Regions from separate parts of the Devosia ginsengisoli genome, predicted to be linked through region 2. Evidence: predicted binding sites of a transcription regulator. Region 2 holds the regulator's gene; the other holds the start of a gene.
What was found. Region 2 encodes LexA, which represses DNA repair genes until DNA is damaged. Its sites were predicted from a motif close to TGTTCNNNNTGTGTTCNG; they were not measured.
Positions count from the first base shown of each region.

Region 1: a site for LexA is predicted at 2,440-2,457, ahead of ruvC (crossover junction endodeoxyribonuclease RuvC). Genes of this name have one in related genera too.

Region 1 covers NZ_CP042304.1:2,426,116-2,430,110, forward strand. The annotation lists gene ruvB (Holliday junction branch migration DNA helicase RuvB) at 1-891, opposite strand, end outside; gene FPZ08_RS11835 (hypothetical protein) at 888-1,232, opposite strand; gene ruvA (Holliday junction branch migration protein RuvA) at 1,276-1,893, opposite strand; gene ruvC (crossover junction endodeoxyribonuclease RuvC) at 1,890-2,396, opposite strand; gene FPZ08_RS11850 (GGDEF domain-containing protein) at 2,646-3,314, shown strand; gene FPZ08_RS11855 (GGDEF domain-containing protein) at 3,421-3,995, shown strand, end outside.
Region 2 covers NZ_CP042304.1:1,269,506-1,281,875, forward strand. The annotation lists gene FPZ08_RS06150 (DEAD/DEAH box helicase) at 1-954, shown strand, start outside; gene FPZ08_RS06155 (GGDEF domain-containing protein) at 1,104-2,177, shown strand; gene lexA (transcriptional repressor LexA) at 2,267-2,980, shown strand; gene FPZ08_RS06165 (cold-shock protein) at 3,308-3,520, shown strand; gene FPZ08_RS06170 (putative immunity protein) at 3,749-4,288, opposite strand; gene FPZ08_RS06175 (putative immunity protein) at 4,288-4,770, opposite strand; gene FPZ08_RS06180 (GFA family protein) at 4,815-5,201, opposite strand; gene FPZ08_RS06185 (IlvD/Edd family dehydratase) at 5,314-7,125, opposite strand; gene FPZ08_RS06190 (2-dehydro-3-deoxygalactonokinase) at 7,401-8,321, shown strand; gene FPZ08_RS06195 (2-dehydro-3-deoxy-6-phosphogalactonate aldolase) at 8,333-8,944, shown strand; gene FPZ08_RS06200 (SMP-30/gluconolactonase/LRE family protein) at 8,941-9,819, shown strand; gene FPZ08_RS06205 (beta-galactosidase) at 9,830-11,788, shown strand; gene FPZ08_RS06210 (ComEC/Rec2 family competence protein) at 11,757-12,370, opposite strand, start outside.

The sequences.
Region 1 (3,995 bases), 1.2 Mb from region 2:
GACGATTTCCTCGATGGCGTCGCGCGGTTCGCTCAGTGCCGCAGCAATGGTTTCGATGCCGACAGGACCACCATTGTAGAAATCGGCAATGGTGGTGAGATAGCGCCGATCGAGCTGGTCGAGCCCGCGCGCATCGACATCGAGCCGCAACAGCGCCTTGTCGGCAATGGCACGGGTGATTTCGCCCGAGCCATCCACCAGCGCGAAATCGGTCACCCGGCGCAGCAGGCGCCCGGCAATACGGGGCGTGCCGCGGGAACGGCGGGCGATTTCCATCGCCCCATCGGGCGCCATCGGCATGCCGAGCAGCCGCGCGCCGCGCGTCACGATTTGCACCAGTTCCTCGGGCGTATAGAAATTGAGCCGCACCGGAATGCCGAACCGGTCGCGCAGGGGCGTGGTAAGCAGACCCGCGCGCGTGGTGGCGCCGACCAGGGTGAACTTGGCAAGGTCGATCCGCACCGAACGGGCAGCCGGCCCCTCGCCGATGATGAGATCGAGCTGGAAATCCTCCATCGCCGGATAGAGCACTTCCTCGATCGCCGGATTGAGCCGATGGATTTCGTCGATGAACAGCACATCGCGCTCTTCGAGATTGGTCAGCAGCGCCGCGAGATCACCCGCCTTGGCGATGACCGGACCGGACGTGGCGCGGAAACCGACGCCCAGCTCGCGCGAAATGATCTGCGCCAGCGTGGTCTTTCCCAGGCCCGGCGGACCGACGAACAGCACATGATCAAGCGCCGTGCCGCGCTTCTTGGCCGCTTCGATGAACACTTCGAGATTGGCCCGCGCAGCCGCCTGCCCGACGAATTCGGCAAAGCCGGACGGGCGCAGAGAGACGTCAAGCGGATCGTCGCGGCCGGCGGCGGGAGAGGTGAGATCGGTCACGCGAGCATCCGAGCTGCAATCAGGGTCAGTGCAAAAAGCAGCTTCGCTTCCCGCTCATGATCAGTGAAGCCCCCGAACCCGTCGATCGGTCCATCATAGATCTCTTCTCCGCCAGCATCTGGATAAATCACTTGCATACCCCCGTGACGAGCTTTGATGTAGCCGGATAACTCATCTAACTTCAAAACCTCGTACTGCTCTGGAACCGAAGGCGCGGTCAGCTTTAGCGTTAGGCCAAGGCGCTCCGCAGCTTCGAGCACCAGTTCAGGTGTGGCAGGTGGCTTTGGCCTCGCCAGGCCTAATTTCTCAATCTGCTCGACAAAAGACGTCATCATGTTCACCAGAGAGGTTCCACAAACGCTCCAAATGAGCGTTCAACGAGCCTCAATTGCTCAACTCCCTAAGCCCCAGCCGGATCAGCTTTTCCGTCGGCACGCCATCCCCCTCCCGCGCCACGATCCGCGCCAGTGCCGCCGACGCTTGCGCGCTGGAATAGCCGAGATTGGTGAGCGCCGAGACGGCGTCGGCAATAGCAGACGGAGCGACGCCTTCGCCCAAAGCCGCCTGCAGGCCGAGCGTGCCGGCGTCGATACCCGGGCCGGTGGGCGCCTTGCCCTTGAGTTCGGTGACGAGGCGCACGGCGAGCTTGGGGCCGACGCCATTGGCGCGGCCGACCATTGCCTTGTCCTGCAGGGCCACCGCGCTGGAGAGTTCGGCCGGCGACAGCACAGAAAGAATGGACAGCGCCACGCGGGCGCCGACACCCTGCACCGTCATCAGCAGGTTGAACCAGCCCTTCTCGCCTTCGCTGGCAAAGCCATAGAGCCGGATCATATCCTCGCGGACAATGGTCTCGATGAAGACCACCGCCGCCTCGCCGACGCGCGGCAAGGCCTGCAATGTCCGGCTTGAGCAGAAGGCCTCGTAACAGACGCCGCCGCAATCGATCAGCACGAAATCATCGCCGAAGCTGTCGACCAGCCCCTTGAGCTTGCCGATCATGCCAGCGCCCTCAGCCGCTGATTGGATACCCGGTGATGGGCATGGCAGATAGCGATGGCCAGCGCATCGGCGGCGTCTGCTCCCTTGAAATCAGCCGCCGGCAGCAATGTCTTGACCATGAGCTGGATCTGTCCCTTGTCGGCATGCCCGGTGCCCACCACCGATTTCTTGACCAGGTTGGCGGCATATTCGGCAACCGGCAGGCCGCGCGCCGCCGGCGTCAGCAGCGCCACGCCGCGCGCCTGCCCCAGGATCAGCGCCGAACGCGCCCCGGCATTGACGAAGGTTTCTTCCACCGCCGCCTCCTCGGGCGCGAAACGATCGAGCACCTCGCCCAGCCCTGTGAATAACAAAGCAAGACGTTCGGCCAGCGAACCGTCGACATCAGGCGTCACCGTGCCTGACGCAACGAAGGTCAGCCGGTTGCCCAGTGTCTCGATGATCCCCCAGCCGCAGCGGCGCAGGCCGGGGTCGATTCCGATGATTCGGGTGGCAGCACTCATGGCCCAATCCTTAACAACGCAGGGCCAGCCTACCAAGGCCAATGTGAACAAATAGGCAACAGGGCCGGTGGAAAACCTTATAGTCGATAAAATTCTACCCATCGCGCAAACACCATCTTCAAGCCGCGCCCCTAGTTTCCGCCACGGGAATGCAGGGGCAAAGCATGACGGAACTCGGCCGGAACCTACCGAAGCGCGCGTGGCTGCGCATTTATCGCGTCACGGGGGGCAATCACCCTCATCTCGGTAGTGCTGTCGGTAATCCTGACCAACATGATCATGGAAACCTTCTCGGCCGGGATAAACGTGCAGGGACTGGCGGTTTCGATCCTCATGCCGCTGACTTTGGGCGGACCGATGACCTGGTTTCTGGTGCTGAAACACCAGCAGCTGCGCCACGCCAACGACCAGCTCAAGCATCTGGCGAGCACCGACTGGCTGACCGACTGCCTCAACCGCGGCGCCTTTACCGGCGCGGTCAGCCGCCATCTCGACCGCTGCGCACCCAGGGATCCCGGCGGCGCATTGCTGATCGTGGATGCCGACGACTTCAAGAGCGTCAACGACCGCTTCGGCCATGATGCCGGCGACGAGGCCCTGCAGCTGATCGCCTGCGCCATCCGCAAGGCAGTGCGCGATAACGATCTGGTGGGCCGTCTGGGCGGGGAGGAATTCGGTGTTTTCCTCGCCGAAGCCAATGTGGCGACTGCCGACCAAGTGGCTGAGAGCATTCGCCACGCGATCTCCGTTCTCGTTTTCGCCCCCGGCGACACACCCTGCCCGCTTTCGGTCAGTATCGGCGGGGCTACCTATGCCCCTGGCGCAACCTTTGCCGAACTCTATCGCCTTGCCGACCAACATCTCTACGAAGCCAAGAATACGGGCCGCGATCGCGTCGCCATGATGCAGGCCGCCTGACTATGGAGACGCCGACCGCCTGATTGTTTCGTTCATTGCCACGGCACCCGCGCCGCCCTGCCCGATGCAGGGTGGCGAGCCCGCCATTTCAAACCGAGAGTATGCAATGATGCCGTCCAAGACTTTGACTGCCCTGCAAAGCTGGTCCAGCGTCGGTCGCTGGACACTGTTTGGCACGATGGCCTGCGTCCTGGTCTCGGTGGGATTCAACGCCTTGATGTTCGGCAACATGGGACCCGAGGCCCTGCGCCGATCCGTCATCAGCGCCATCGTGCTGCCCATCCTGCTGGGCGTGCCGCTATTCTTCTATATGAGCATGCGGGTGCGCGGGCTTGCCATCACCAATCTGCGGCTTGGCCTGGTTGCCCGCACCGACAGCCTGACCGCCTGTCTCAATCGCGGGGCCTTCACCGGCAAGGTGAGCACGCTGCTGGCCCAGCGCGGACGCGACACCAATGGCGCCCTGCTGATGATCGACGCCGACAATTTCAAGGCGATCAACGACCTGTTCGGCCATGATGCCGGCGACGAGGCCCTGACCATCATCGCCCGTTCCATCCGCACTACCTTGCGGGCCGGAGACCTGGTGGGCCGCATGGGCGGCGAGGAATTCGGCGTCTATCTGCCTGATGTCGACCAGCGCGGCACCGAAGCCGTGGCCGAGCGCATCCGCCGCTCGGT
Region 2 (12,370 bases):
CGCCGGCAGACCATGCTGTTTTCGGCGACGATGGACAGCCAGATCGAGAAGCTGACCAAGAAATTCCTCAAGGACCCCGTGCATGTGCAGGTGTCCCGCGCCGCTTCCACGGCCGACACGATCGACCAGAAGCTGGTCAAGGTCGGCTCCAAGCCCGAGGAAAAGCGGGCCGCTCTGCGCGATCGTATCCGCGCGGCCGAGGGCCTGACCAACGCCATCATCTTCTGCAATCGCAAGCGCGACGTAGCGACCCTCGCCCGTTCGCTGGAGCGCCACGGCTTTTCGGCCGGCGCGCTGCATGGCGACATGGACCAGAAGAGCCGCATGGAAACGCTCGATGCGTTCAAGAACAACCGGTTGACGCTGCTGGTCGCCAGCGACGTGGCGGCACGCGGGCTCGATATTCCCGCGGTGAGCCACGTGTTCAACTTCGACGTGCCCGTGCATGCCGAAGACTATGTGCACCGCATCGGCCGCACCGGCCGGGCCGGTCGTTCGGGCGTCGCCTATACGCTGGTGGCGCCGGCCGATGGCAAGCATCTCGACGCCATCCTCAAGCTGATCCAGAAGCCGATCGACTATCTCGAAACCGGTGGCAAGACGGCGCAAGCCGCCGCTCCGGCCGAAGATGGTGCAGAGCGCCCTGCCCGGCCGGCCCGTTCGCGCCGCGGCGGCCCGCGCACCCGCGCCGAAGCCGAGGCCACTGCCGAAACGGCAGCACCCGCGCCCCGGACCCGCCCCGCCGCCAAGGCTGCGCCGGTCGAGACGGAAGAGACCACGCCCGAACCGGCGGCAAAGCCGGAACGCAACGCCCAGCGCCCCGCGCGTGGTCGCGGCCGGCAGCGCCCGGAAGCCGAACAGCCCGATTCGGATACGGGCGCCGGCAACTCGCCCTTTGGCAATGACGGTCCGATTCCGGCATTTTTGCTGCGACCAACCCGCGCCGCCAGCTAATTTGATCTTATTTCATTGTGCAAGCAGCCGTTTTATTGCGGCGGCATAGTTGTCTTCATTAATACTGGCGCGATATTCATTATTGATGACTCGGCCGCAGGGGATTCAGGACGCGGCCAGGTCCGGCGCAACCATGCGCGAGGGAAGCTGTGTCGGAACAGGAATTCAAACGCGCGCTCGGTTACGCGAACTCGGCATTTGACCTGCTCAAGCGCAGCAGCATACCGCCCTATCCGCAATTTTATGAGCTGCTCTATACTTACGCGACGGGCGTCAACCCGACGCTGAACAACCGGATCAACGCCATTTTCCGCAATGGCGATTCCCCGTCGGCCAATCTTGCCGAAGCGCTCTACAACGAATTCCTCAAATCCGACGTCAATGACCGCATGTCCAACGTCTCGGAGCGCATGCATGCGCGCATCGAGGCGGTTCATGAGGCCATCGACACTGCCATGACCACGGCGAACGCCTATTCCGGCTCGCTGCAATCGGCCAGCGGGGATCTGGAACGCGATATTTCGCCCGAGGCGATGAAGACGCTGGCCGAGCGGCTGCTGTCCGAAACGCGGCGCATGCAGGACACCAACCGCGCCCTCGAGCAGAAGCTGGAAGCCTCGCGCGACGACATCGCCTCGCTGCAGCGCGACCTCGACGACGTCAGGCGCGAATCCCTGCTTGATCCGCTGACCAAGATCGCCAATCGCAAGAGCTTCGACGAAGGCATGGAAGCGGCCATCGCCGAGGCAAGGGAAAACGGCACGCCGCTCTGCTTGATGATCGTCGATATCGATCATTTCAAGAATTTCAATGATACCTATGGCCACCAGACCGGCGACCAGGTGTTGCGGCTGGTGGCGATGACGCTCAAGTCCAACATCAAGGGCAAGGACCTGGCAGCCCGCTATGGCGGGGAGGAATTCGTCGCCATCCTGCCCTCGACCGATATCGAGGGCGCAGTGATCGTAGCGGAGAATATTCGCCGCGCCATCCAGGCCAAGGAACTGCTGAAGCGCTCGACCAATGAAAAGCTAGGCCGCATCACCGCCTCCTTCGGCGTGGCCGCCTATCAGCCCGGCGATACGGTCAGCATGCTTATCGAGCGCGCCGACCGGTGCCTCTATGCGGCCAAGCATGCCGGCCGCAATCGCGTGGTCAGCGAAAGCGAACTGGAAGCCCTGCAGGTACAATTGCCGCAAATCCAGGGCATATCGGCGGCCTGATCTGCACTATTGCAGCGAGTATTGCAGAACATAACTGGAACACGTATAGTCGTTCTGCCTATGTTCCGATTCTCTCCCCGAGGGGCCCCATGCTGACGCGCAAACAACACGAGCTGCTGATGTTCATCCACGAACGGATGAAGGAAAGCGGCATTCCGCCTTCGTTCGATGAGATGAAGGATGCGCTCGACCTGGCATCCAAATCGGGCATTCATCGCCTGATCACGGCGCTCGAGGAACGCGGCTTCATCCGCCGCCTGCCCAATCGGGCGCGCGCGCTGGAAGTGGTCAAGCTCCCGGATTCGATGAACCCCTCCCTTGGCGGCCGCAAGGTGCGCTTCGAGCCTTCGGTCATCGAGGGCAATCTGGGCAAGGTGGCCTCGCCCCCGTCGCGCATTTCGGCGACCGAGGATTATGTGCGGCCGATCTCCATCCCGGTCATGGGCCGCATCGCGGCGGGTACGCCGATCGAGGCGATCCAGACCCATTCCCACACCATCATGGTGCCGCCCGAAATGCTGGGCGCGGGCGAGCATTTTGCGCTCGAAGTGCGTGGTGACTCGATGATCGATGCCGGTATTTTCGATGGCGACACCGTGCTCATCAAGAAGCAGGACGCCGCCAGCACCGGCGAGATTATCGTTGCTCTCGTGGATGATGAGGAAGCTACCCTCAAGCGCTTGCGCCGCAAGGGAAATACGGTGGCGCTGGAAGCCGCCAACCCGGCCTATGAAACCCGCATCTTTCCCCCTGACCGCGTCAAGGTCCAGGGGCGTCTCGTCGGTCTGCTGCGCAAATACTGATTGCAGGGGAGAAGCCGGTCGGCGGGCGCACCGCCCACTGGCGGCGGGGCCTGAAACGGCCGGATCGCCTGGCGTTTTGCCGGCAAGTATTCGGTGGGCCGCAATGGGGTCAGGACGGGCAAAGCGCAGTGTTCGCAAACTCTTAGTAGCGAACATCTTGCGGAATGGCCGTTTCCGTGCCACATAGGGGTATACGTTTTCAGCCTAAGTCGGCTGCCTGACGCCGGCCTGTCCGGTCCGTGGCTTCCTTCTCTACCATGCGAACGTTATGTCCCCTTGGCATGTTGCCATCGGATAACCGCTCGTTAAGAGCAAAAGGAAACTATCATGGCCCTCATCACTGGCACCGTGAAATTCTTCAACACCACCAAGGGCTTCGGCTTCATTTCGCCTGAAAATGGCGGCAAGGATGCCTTCGTCCACATCTCCGCCGTTCAGCGTTCGGGCCTGCAGGGCCTGTATGAGAACGACAAGGTGACCTACGAGCTCGAGACCGGCCGCGACGGCAAGGAATCGGCGACCAACCTGACCCTGCTCTAGGCTTCAGGCACAGATGACGAGCGCGCTTCGGCGCCGCTCGCACAAGGACCACCGCGATTTTCGCGGTGGTTTTTTTTGCTCGGGATTTGGCCGGAGTTTGCCGGCACCGTAAGGAACCGGTGATCATGCGGTTCGGGCCGCTCGGAGAAAACAGGGGTTCCCGCTTTCGCGGGAATGACCCGACTGGAGCGGGGCGCTGATTGGTCCCGTGCCGAGTACCGACCGGCCCTAGGGCGTGGTGCGAAGCGCCGTGTCGAGTGCGCGCAGCAACTGGCCGACACGACCACCGCCCGGCGGTGCCGGAGGAAACCGGCGAAGCACGCTCAGGACATCAGGGGGCATTTGTTGCGTGGCGCGCTGGATATGGGCGTCGCCGACAGCAGGGTCATCGCCGGCCCCAAGCTCGACGGCTCTTGCTGCATGGGCCGTTGCGCCAAGAATGTGTTTGACCTGGGTGGCATTGGGTAACGGATGCAGATAGGCCGCCGCGGAAGCCGCCATAGCGGCCCGTGCCGCCTGGCTTGCCGCAGCATTTTCCGTCTCCTGCGCCGCCTTGAGCGCAGCCCAGGAGGCATCGCGCAGGGCTTTCACCCGCTTGCCACCGCGCGCAAAGCGCAGCGCCGCATCCACTGCGTCGCGCGGGCGGATATCCGACGGTGCGGCCTGCTCGAAAATGGCGAGCACGGCGCCGGCGTTTTCGGCCGCATAGGCGGCCACCGCACGAAGCGCGTCCATCTCCAGAATGATCTCACCCTCCGGGAACGTCATCAGCAGTCGAACACAAACCAGCAGGCGTGATTGCGCAGCCGCTGGTCGTCCAGCACCAGATCGCGGATTTCGTCCGGCAACTGTTCGCGCTGCCATCGACATTCCCGGCGGCCGGCTACTTCGCGCCCGGTCTCGCTGGTCGCCGCCTGCACTGCCCTTATCGCATAGGCTGCCGCACCCAGCTCATGGGCCGGCACATGGGCGACAGCCACGGCCTGGGCGGTGGCATAAGCGGCAAATTTCGCCGCGCCGGAGACATCGCGGGCCGCAGAGCGGGCGGCGGCGGCCTTGAGGGCCTGGCGCATGGTAATCTCGCCGCGCGTCCAGGCATGATTTTGGGCAATGGCGTGTTTCAGGCGATCATCGCCCCGCAAGGCCGCCTCGAAGATTGGGAAGACATGCTCGGCGCAGGTGGCGGCCCATACGGCAAGTAGCCGGTGGTCGCGGTCGCTCAGCGTGCCGCCGCGACGAACAGTGATCAATCTGGGATCGCGGGGCTCGGTGAAAATCATGCGCCTGAGTGCTTCTAATCCAGATACTTGCCCGAACCGGCACCATCCTTGTGCCGCAAACGGGCCGCGGAAACCACGGCTTCGGGCAGCAGGCGCGCATTGATGCCGCGCGTGGTGCGGCTAGCGGAACGCGGCGCCCAATGGGTAACGCAGCCGCAATTGCTGCAGCGGTGAAAATCCACATGCTTGCCATTCCAGGCATAGCGGTCGGTGACGCCGGGCTCGGGCAGGCTGCTGAGTTCGGCCGCATCATAATAGACCCAGAGCACACCATAGCGGCGACACAGGCTGCAATTGCATTCGACCACCACACTGGGCGCATGCGGCAGGACGATGTTCACCGCACCGCAATGGCAGCTTGCAATGGGGCCGGTTTGCGCGTCGTGCGTTGGCTCTGTCATGGCGTGGTCCCCGAATATCTGCTGTGTCTATAGCATAGAGGCCGATCCGGTTACGGCGGCCCAAAGCAAAGGGCCCGCACCAATGGTACGGGCCCTTCTCGATTATTGGCGATCAGTGATTGTCGCGCGGAATGCCGTTGGTCTGGGCAATGCGCTGGTATTTTTCGGCCGGCTCGAGAATGGCGCCGTCGCCCAACTGGCCGACAATGCCGCGCTGGATTTCCTGCCAGGGCGTCTGGTGCCGGGGGAATTTGTAGCCCCCCGCCGCTTCGAGCGCGGCACGGCGCGTGGCGATTTCCTCGTCGGAGATGAGGATATTGGCCTGGCCCTTGTTGAGGTCGATGCGCACGCGATCGCCGGTCTTGAGGATAGCGAGATTGCCACCGGCAGCGGCTTCGGGCGAGGCATTGAGGATGGAGGGTGAGCCCGATGTGCCGGACTGGCGGCCATCGCCGATACAGGCCAGCGAATGGATGCCCTTCTTGATGAGATAGGCCGGCGGCCGCATGTTGACCACTTCGGCCGCGCCCGGATAGCCGATGGGGCCGGCGCCACGCATGAACAGCAAGGTGTTCTCGTCAATCTCCAGCGAGGGATCGTCGATGCGGTGGTGGTAGTCCTCGGGGCCGTCGAACACCACCGCCTTGCCCTCGAACATGCCGGGATGGGCCGGATCGGCAAGGTAGCGGTCGCGGAACTCGGACGAGATCACTGATGTCTTCATGATGGCATTGTCGAAGAGGTTGCCGCGCAGCACGAGGAATCCGGCTTCCGCCTTGAGCGGATTGTCGAAATGGCGGATGACCTTGTCGTCCTGGATGGTGGTGGCGCGGCAATTCTCACCGATGGGCTTGCCGTTGACGGTAGGCGCACCCTCGCGGATCAGCCCCTGCCCCATCAGTTCATTGACCACCGCCGGCACGCCGCCGGCATGATAGAAGTCCTCGCCCAGATATTCGCCGGCCGGCTGCAGGTTCACCAGCAGCGGCACCTTGTGACCATGCTTCTGCCAGTCGTCGATATTGAGCTCGACGCCGATATGGCGGGCAATGGCATTGATGTGGATCGGCGCATTGGTCGAGCCCCCAATGGCCGAATTGACCACGATGGCGTTGAGGAAATTGTCCTTGGTCATGATGTCGGAGGGCTTGAGGTCCTCATGCACCATGTCGACGATGCGCTTGCCGGTGCGATAGGCCATTTCCTGGCGATCGCGGTAGGGCGCGGGAATGGCGGCCGAGCCGGGCAATTGCATGCCCAAGGCCTCGGCCAACGAATTCATCGTCGACGCCGTGCCCATCGTGTTGCAGAAGCCGGTCGAGGGGGCCGAGGAGGCCACCAGCTCGATGAACTGGGCATAGTCGATCTCGCCGGCCGCCATCATCTGGCGCGCCTTCCACACGATGGTGCCCGAGCCGGTGCGCTCGCCCTTGTGCCAGCCATTGAGCATGGGGCCGACCGAAAGGGCGATGGCGGGGATATTGACGGTCGCCGCGCCCATCAGCATGGCCGGCGTGGTCTTGTCGCAGCCGATGGTGAGCACGACGCCATCGAGCGGGTATCCGTAGAGCACTTCGACCAGGCCGAGATAGGCCAGGTTACGGTCGAGGCCGGCAGTGGGGCGCTTGCCGGTTTCCTGGATCGGATGGACCGGAAATTCGATAGCGATACCGCCTGCCTCGCGGATGCCTTCGCGCACGCGCTCGGCCAGCACGATATGGTGGCGGTTGCAGGGGGAAAGGTCCGACCCGGTCTGGGCGATGCCGATGATCGGCTTGCCCGACTGCAGCTCTTCGCGCGACACGCCGAAATTCATGTAGCGCTCGAGATAGAGCGCGGTCATATCAGGGTTGTCGGGATTGTCGAACCAGGCGCGCGAACGCAACTTTTTGGGCGCCTCGCCGGAGCCATTGCCTGCAGTCATTTCATCTTTCCTCTCGGGTCCGCGGTGCGCGACACTGCCCGCCGTTTGGAGCCGTTCTAACATGGCTTACGCCAGAGTGAAGGCGATTCCGAGTAAAAAATCATACAAATGGCCGGCACACCGCCCGATATTCCCCAACGCCCTGAAAATCTTACCAAACGAGGGGACCGGAGCTGATAATCCGGGCTGTTCTGCAGCGCAGAATCGGGCTGGCTGAAACGGCCGCCAGCCTTTAGGGTCGCGCCGCGTCGAGCCTGCCGCGATGAGGGAAATACGTGAGTGAGATCGTAGACTGGGTGGCCGTGGACTGGGGCACCTCCAACCTGCGCGCCTGGGGCATCGGCCCCAATGGCGCGGTGACGTTCAAGAAAACCTCGCCCAAGGGCATGGGAAAGCTGGCGCGGGAGGAATTTCCCGCCGCTCTGGACGAACTGCTGGATAATGTGGCCCCTGCCCGCAGCGGGCCGCTCGACGTGCTGATCTGCGGCATGGCCGGCGCACGCCAGGGGTGGCTCGAAGCCCCCTATCTCGAAGCGCCGACCGATTTGCGCGGCCTGCTGGATGGCGCCGTGCGCCCGACCATGCCCGATCCGCGCATCGCCCCCGCCATCCTGCCCGGCGTGTGCCAGAAGGCAGGCGCCGACAATGTGATGCGCGGCGAGGAAACCCAGTTGCTGGGCCTGGCAGCGCTGACGCCGGGCTTTTCCGGCGTGGTCTGCATGCCCGGCACGCATTCGAAATGGGCGCAATTGTCGGGCACCCGCATCGAGCAGTTCTCGACGGCGATGACCGGGGAAATGTTCGAAGTGCTGCGCACCCATTCGGTGCTGCGCCACTCGCTGACCGGCGATCTCGATGGGCCGGGCCGGGCCGAAGGTTTTGCGGCCGGCGCGGCGGCCGGGCTGGATCACCCCGAGCAATTGCTGGGCACGCTGTTCCAGGTGAGGGCCGGTTCGCTCCTGTCAGGCCGCCAGCCGGACTGGTGCGCGGGCTATCTCTCCGGATTGCTTGTCGGCACCGAAATCGGCAGCAACCGTCATTTGATCGGCGACCAGCCTGTGCCATTGATCGGCTCGCCGGCGCTGAGCGCGCTTTATGCGCAAGTGCTGGCCATGGCCGGCGCCCGGGGCGAGCCCATGGACGCCACCGCAATCGTGCTGGCCGGCCTCAAGGCCGCGCGCAGCTTCGCCGCCTAGGAGTGACTAGTATGGACCACCGCCACATCATCGCCATCCTGCGGGGCATCACGCCGAACGAAACGCTGGATGTCTGCAAGGCGCTTATCGCCGCCGGCATCACCATGATCGAAGTGCCGCTCAATTCGCCCGACGCGCTGACCAGCATTGCGCTGGCCTCCAATACGCTGGGCGACGAAGCCGCCATCGGGGCGGGAACCGTGCTCAGCAAGAAGCATGTCTGGGCCGTTTCGGATGCCGGGGGCACCTTCGTGGTTTCGCCCGACACCAACAAGCAGGTGATCGAGGAAACCGTGCGGCTGCAGATGCTGTCCTATCCCGGTGTATTCACCCCGACCGACGCCTTCCGCGCCATCAAGGCCGGGGCGACCGGGCTCAAATTCTTCCCCGCCGAAGTGCTCGGCCCCAAGGGCATCAAGGCGATGAAGGCAGTGCTGCCGCCCGAACTGCCGGTCTATGCCGTGGGCGGCGCCAATCCGGACAATTTCGGCGAATATTTCGCCGCCGGTTGCACTGGCTTCGGGCTGGGCACCTATATCTACAAGCCCGGCATGGACGCCGCCCAGGTGGCCGAGCGCGCCGCTGCCGCCGTTGCCGCCTATGATGCGGGGAAGGCTGCATGAGCGCTACAGCAAGCCTGCTGTTCGACAGCCAGTGCCAACTGGGCGAAGGTCCGATCTGGCATCAGGGCCGCCAGCAACTGTTCTTCTTCGACATCAACGAGCAGACGCTGTTTGCCGTGACCGCCGACGGCGAGGTGGCCGATAGCTGGCTGTTCAACGAGACCGTGGCCGCCGCCGCCGTGCTGGACGACCATATGCTGGTGCTGGCGACCGAGACCGGGCTCAAGGAATTCGACCTGGCCAGCGGCGGCATGAACCGCATCAACGAGATCGAGGCCGACAACCCTATCACTCGCACCAATGACAGCCGGGTACACCCCTCGGGCGCCTTCTGGATCGGCACGATGGGCAAGGTCGACGAGGAAGCCCCTGTCGGTTCGGTCTATCACTACCGCGCCGGAACGCTGACCACGCTCAAGTCGGGCATAAGGATACCCAACGCCACCTGTTTTTCGCCGGATGGGCGCATCGCTTACTGGACCGATACGCCGACCCGCAAGATCCTCCAATGCGCCACCGACCCGGAAACCGGGCTGCCGGTGGGCGAGTGGACGCTGTTTGCCGATATCGAGGGGCATCGCGGCTGGCCCGATGGCGCCGTGGTGGATAGCGAAGGCTACCTGTGGAACGCCCGCTGGGGCGGCTCCTGCGTGGTGCGCCATGCGCCTGACGGTTCGGTGGACCGCGTGGTGGAAGTGCCGGTCAGCCAGGTCACCTGCCCGGCTTTCGGCGGGGCGGACCTCAAGACGCTGTTCATCACCACGGCCGCCAAGAATCTGAGCGCCGAACAGCTCGCCGCCGAAAAACATGCCGGAAGCCTGTTCGCCATCACGGTGGATGTCGCCGGCCAGCCTGAAACGCCCATCGCTCTCTGAGACCTCTGTCATGACCACCCCCGCACTCGGCGTCTGCTATTATCCCGAACATTGGCCGGAAGATGTGTGGGAGCGCGACGCGGCGCGCATGGCCGAGGTGGGCATCAAGTGGGTACGCATCGGGGAATTCGCCTGGTCGAAGCTGGAGCCGACGCCCGGCAAGCTGACCTTCGACTGGATCATCCGGGCCATGGACGTGCTGGGGCGGCATGGGCTCAAAGTGGTGTTCGGCACGCCGACGGCCACGCCGCCGCGCTGGATGGTCGACAAGCACCCCGCCATGCTTGCAGTGGATGCGCAGGGGCGCCGCCGCGGCTTCGGCTCGCGCCGGCACTATGATTTCAGCCATCTCGGCTATCGCGAAGAGGCCGGGCGCATCACGCGCCTGCTGGCCGATGCCGTGGGCGACCACCCTGCCCTCGGCGCCTGGCAGACCGACAATGAATATGGCTGCCACGGCACGACCTATTCCTATTCGCCTTCCGCCGAGGCCGGCTTCCGGCAATGGCTGGCGGAGAAATATGGCAATGTGGATGCGCTGAACCAGGCTTGGGGCGCGGTGTTCTGGTCGATGGATTACAACAGTTTCGAGCAGGTGGGCCTGCCGAACCTGCTGGTCTGCGAGGCGGCGCCGGCGCATGACCTCGATTTCCGCCGCTATGCCTCGGACCAGGTGGCGGCCTTCAATAAGGTGCAGTTCGATATCCTGAAGGCACGGCGGCCGGACCTGCCGGTCATTCACAATTTCATGTCGCGCTATACCGAATTCGACCATTACGACGTGGCCGAAACGCTCGATATCGCCAGTTGGGACAGCTACCCGATCGGGCATCTGGCGGTCAGCGACGAGCCGGACGAGATCAAGCGGCTCTATATGCGCCAGGGCGATCCTGACAATGCCGCCTTCCACCACGATCTCTATCGCGCTGTGGGCCATGGCCGCTGGTGGATCATGGAACAGCAGCCCGGCCCGGTGAACTGGGCGCAGTTCAACCCCGATCCCCTGCCCGGCATGGCGCGGCTCTGGGCCTGGGAGGGTTTTGCCCATGGCGCCGAAGTGGTGACCTATTTCCGCTGGCGGCAGGCGCCCTTTGCGCAGGAGCAGATGCATGCCGGCCTGCTGCGGCCCGACAGCGAGCCGGCGCCGGCCTATCATGAAGCGATGCAGGTGGCGGAGGAACTGAAAAGCGTTGCGCTGGACGGTCTGGCCAACAAGGGCCGCGTCGCGCTGGTCTTCGACTATCAGAGCGAGTGGGCCTGGGAAATCCAGCCCCAGGCCAAGGGCTTTTCCCATGGCGCCCATGTCCGGGCGCTTTATGCCGCCTTCCGCAAGCACGGCATCGATATCGACATCCTGCCGCCGAGCACGAAGAGCTTTGCCGGCTATGACATCGTCGCTATTCCGGCGCTGTTCGCCTGGAATGACGCCCTGCGGGAGGCCATCACCGAATTCGACGGACACCTGCTGATCGGGCCGCGTTCGGGCTCCAAGACCGAGAATTTTGCCATTCCGGCCAATCTGGCGCCGGACCTGCCGAGCAACCTGCTCGATGTGAAGGTGGCGCGGATCGACAGTCTCGACCCGGCGCTCGATATCGAGGTGCGGGGCAGCGGGGCCATCCACCACTGGCGCGAGCGCATCGAGACCAGGGCCAATGTGGTGATCGAGGATGTGGATGGTTGGCCGGTGCTGGTCAACCAGGGCAAGCTCTATTACCTCGGCGCCAGCGGCAACCGGGCGCTGGTGCAGCGCGTGGTGGACTACCTGCTCGCCGAAACCGATACGCCGACGCTCAACCTGCCGGCGGGTGTGCGTTGCCGGACGCGCGACGGGTTCCGTATCTATGTAAATTACGGTGCCGGGCCGGCGGCGCTGAATGCCGCAACCGACGAAGCGGGTTATGTGCTGGGCACGGCCGAAATGCCCGCCGCCGGCGTCACCGTGGCACGACTCGCCAGGGCCGGGTGAGATTGGGAATGGCGGGGCGGATATCGAACCGCCCTGCCCCCGCATTCCAGCGCAGCCAGTGCACGCCGCCGGCCGCCAGCGCATCGGCGTCGATCACCTGACTGCCGGCGCAGGTCACCGGCGCACGGATGCGGGCGATGACGAGGTCGTTGCGACCGCAATCCTCGGCAAAGGCGGCGCCATTGCGGATCACCGCGACCGAGAAGCGGTCGGTAGTGGCGATGCAGCCCAGGCTGTCGCACAATGTGCCATCGGCCTTTGCGGCGATCGGCTCCTGATAATGCTCGCTCCAGACCTCGGTGGCGAAGCTGCCGGTGCGGCCGGTGATGAGGCCCATGCCGGCTTCAGTGCGCAGCGCCACGGCCTGTGTGCTGTCGGCGATGAGGATATCGGGGCGTTGATCGAGCCCCACCAGCAGGATCAGCGGGATCGCCAGAGCGGGGCCGAGCAGCCGCCACCAGGAGTTGAGGAAGGCGAACCAGGCCAGGGCCACGAGGCCGATGACCAGCGCCAGACCGGTCAGCAAAGGGTTACCGGTCAGCCCCTCGCTCCACCCGGCAACCAGCTCGGCGCCATCGACCA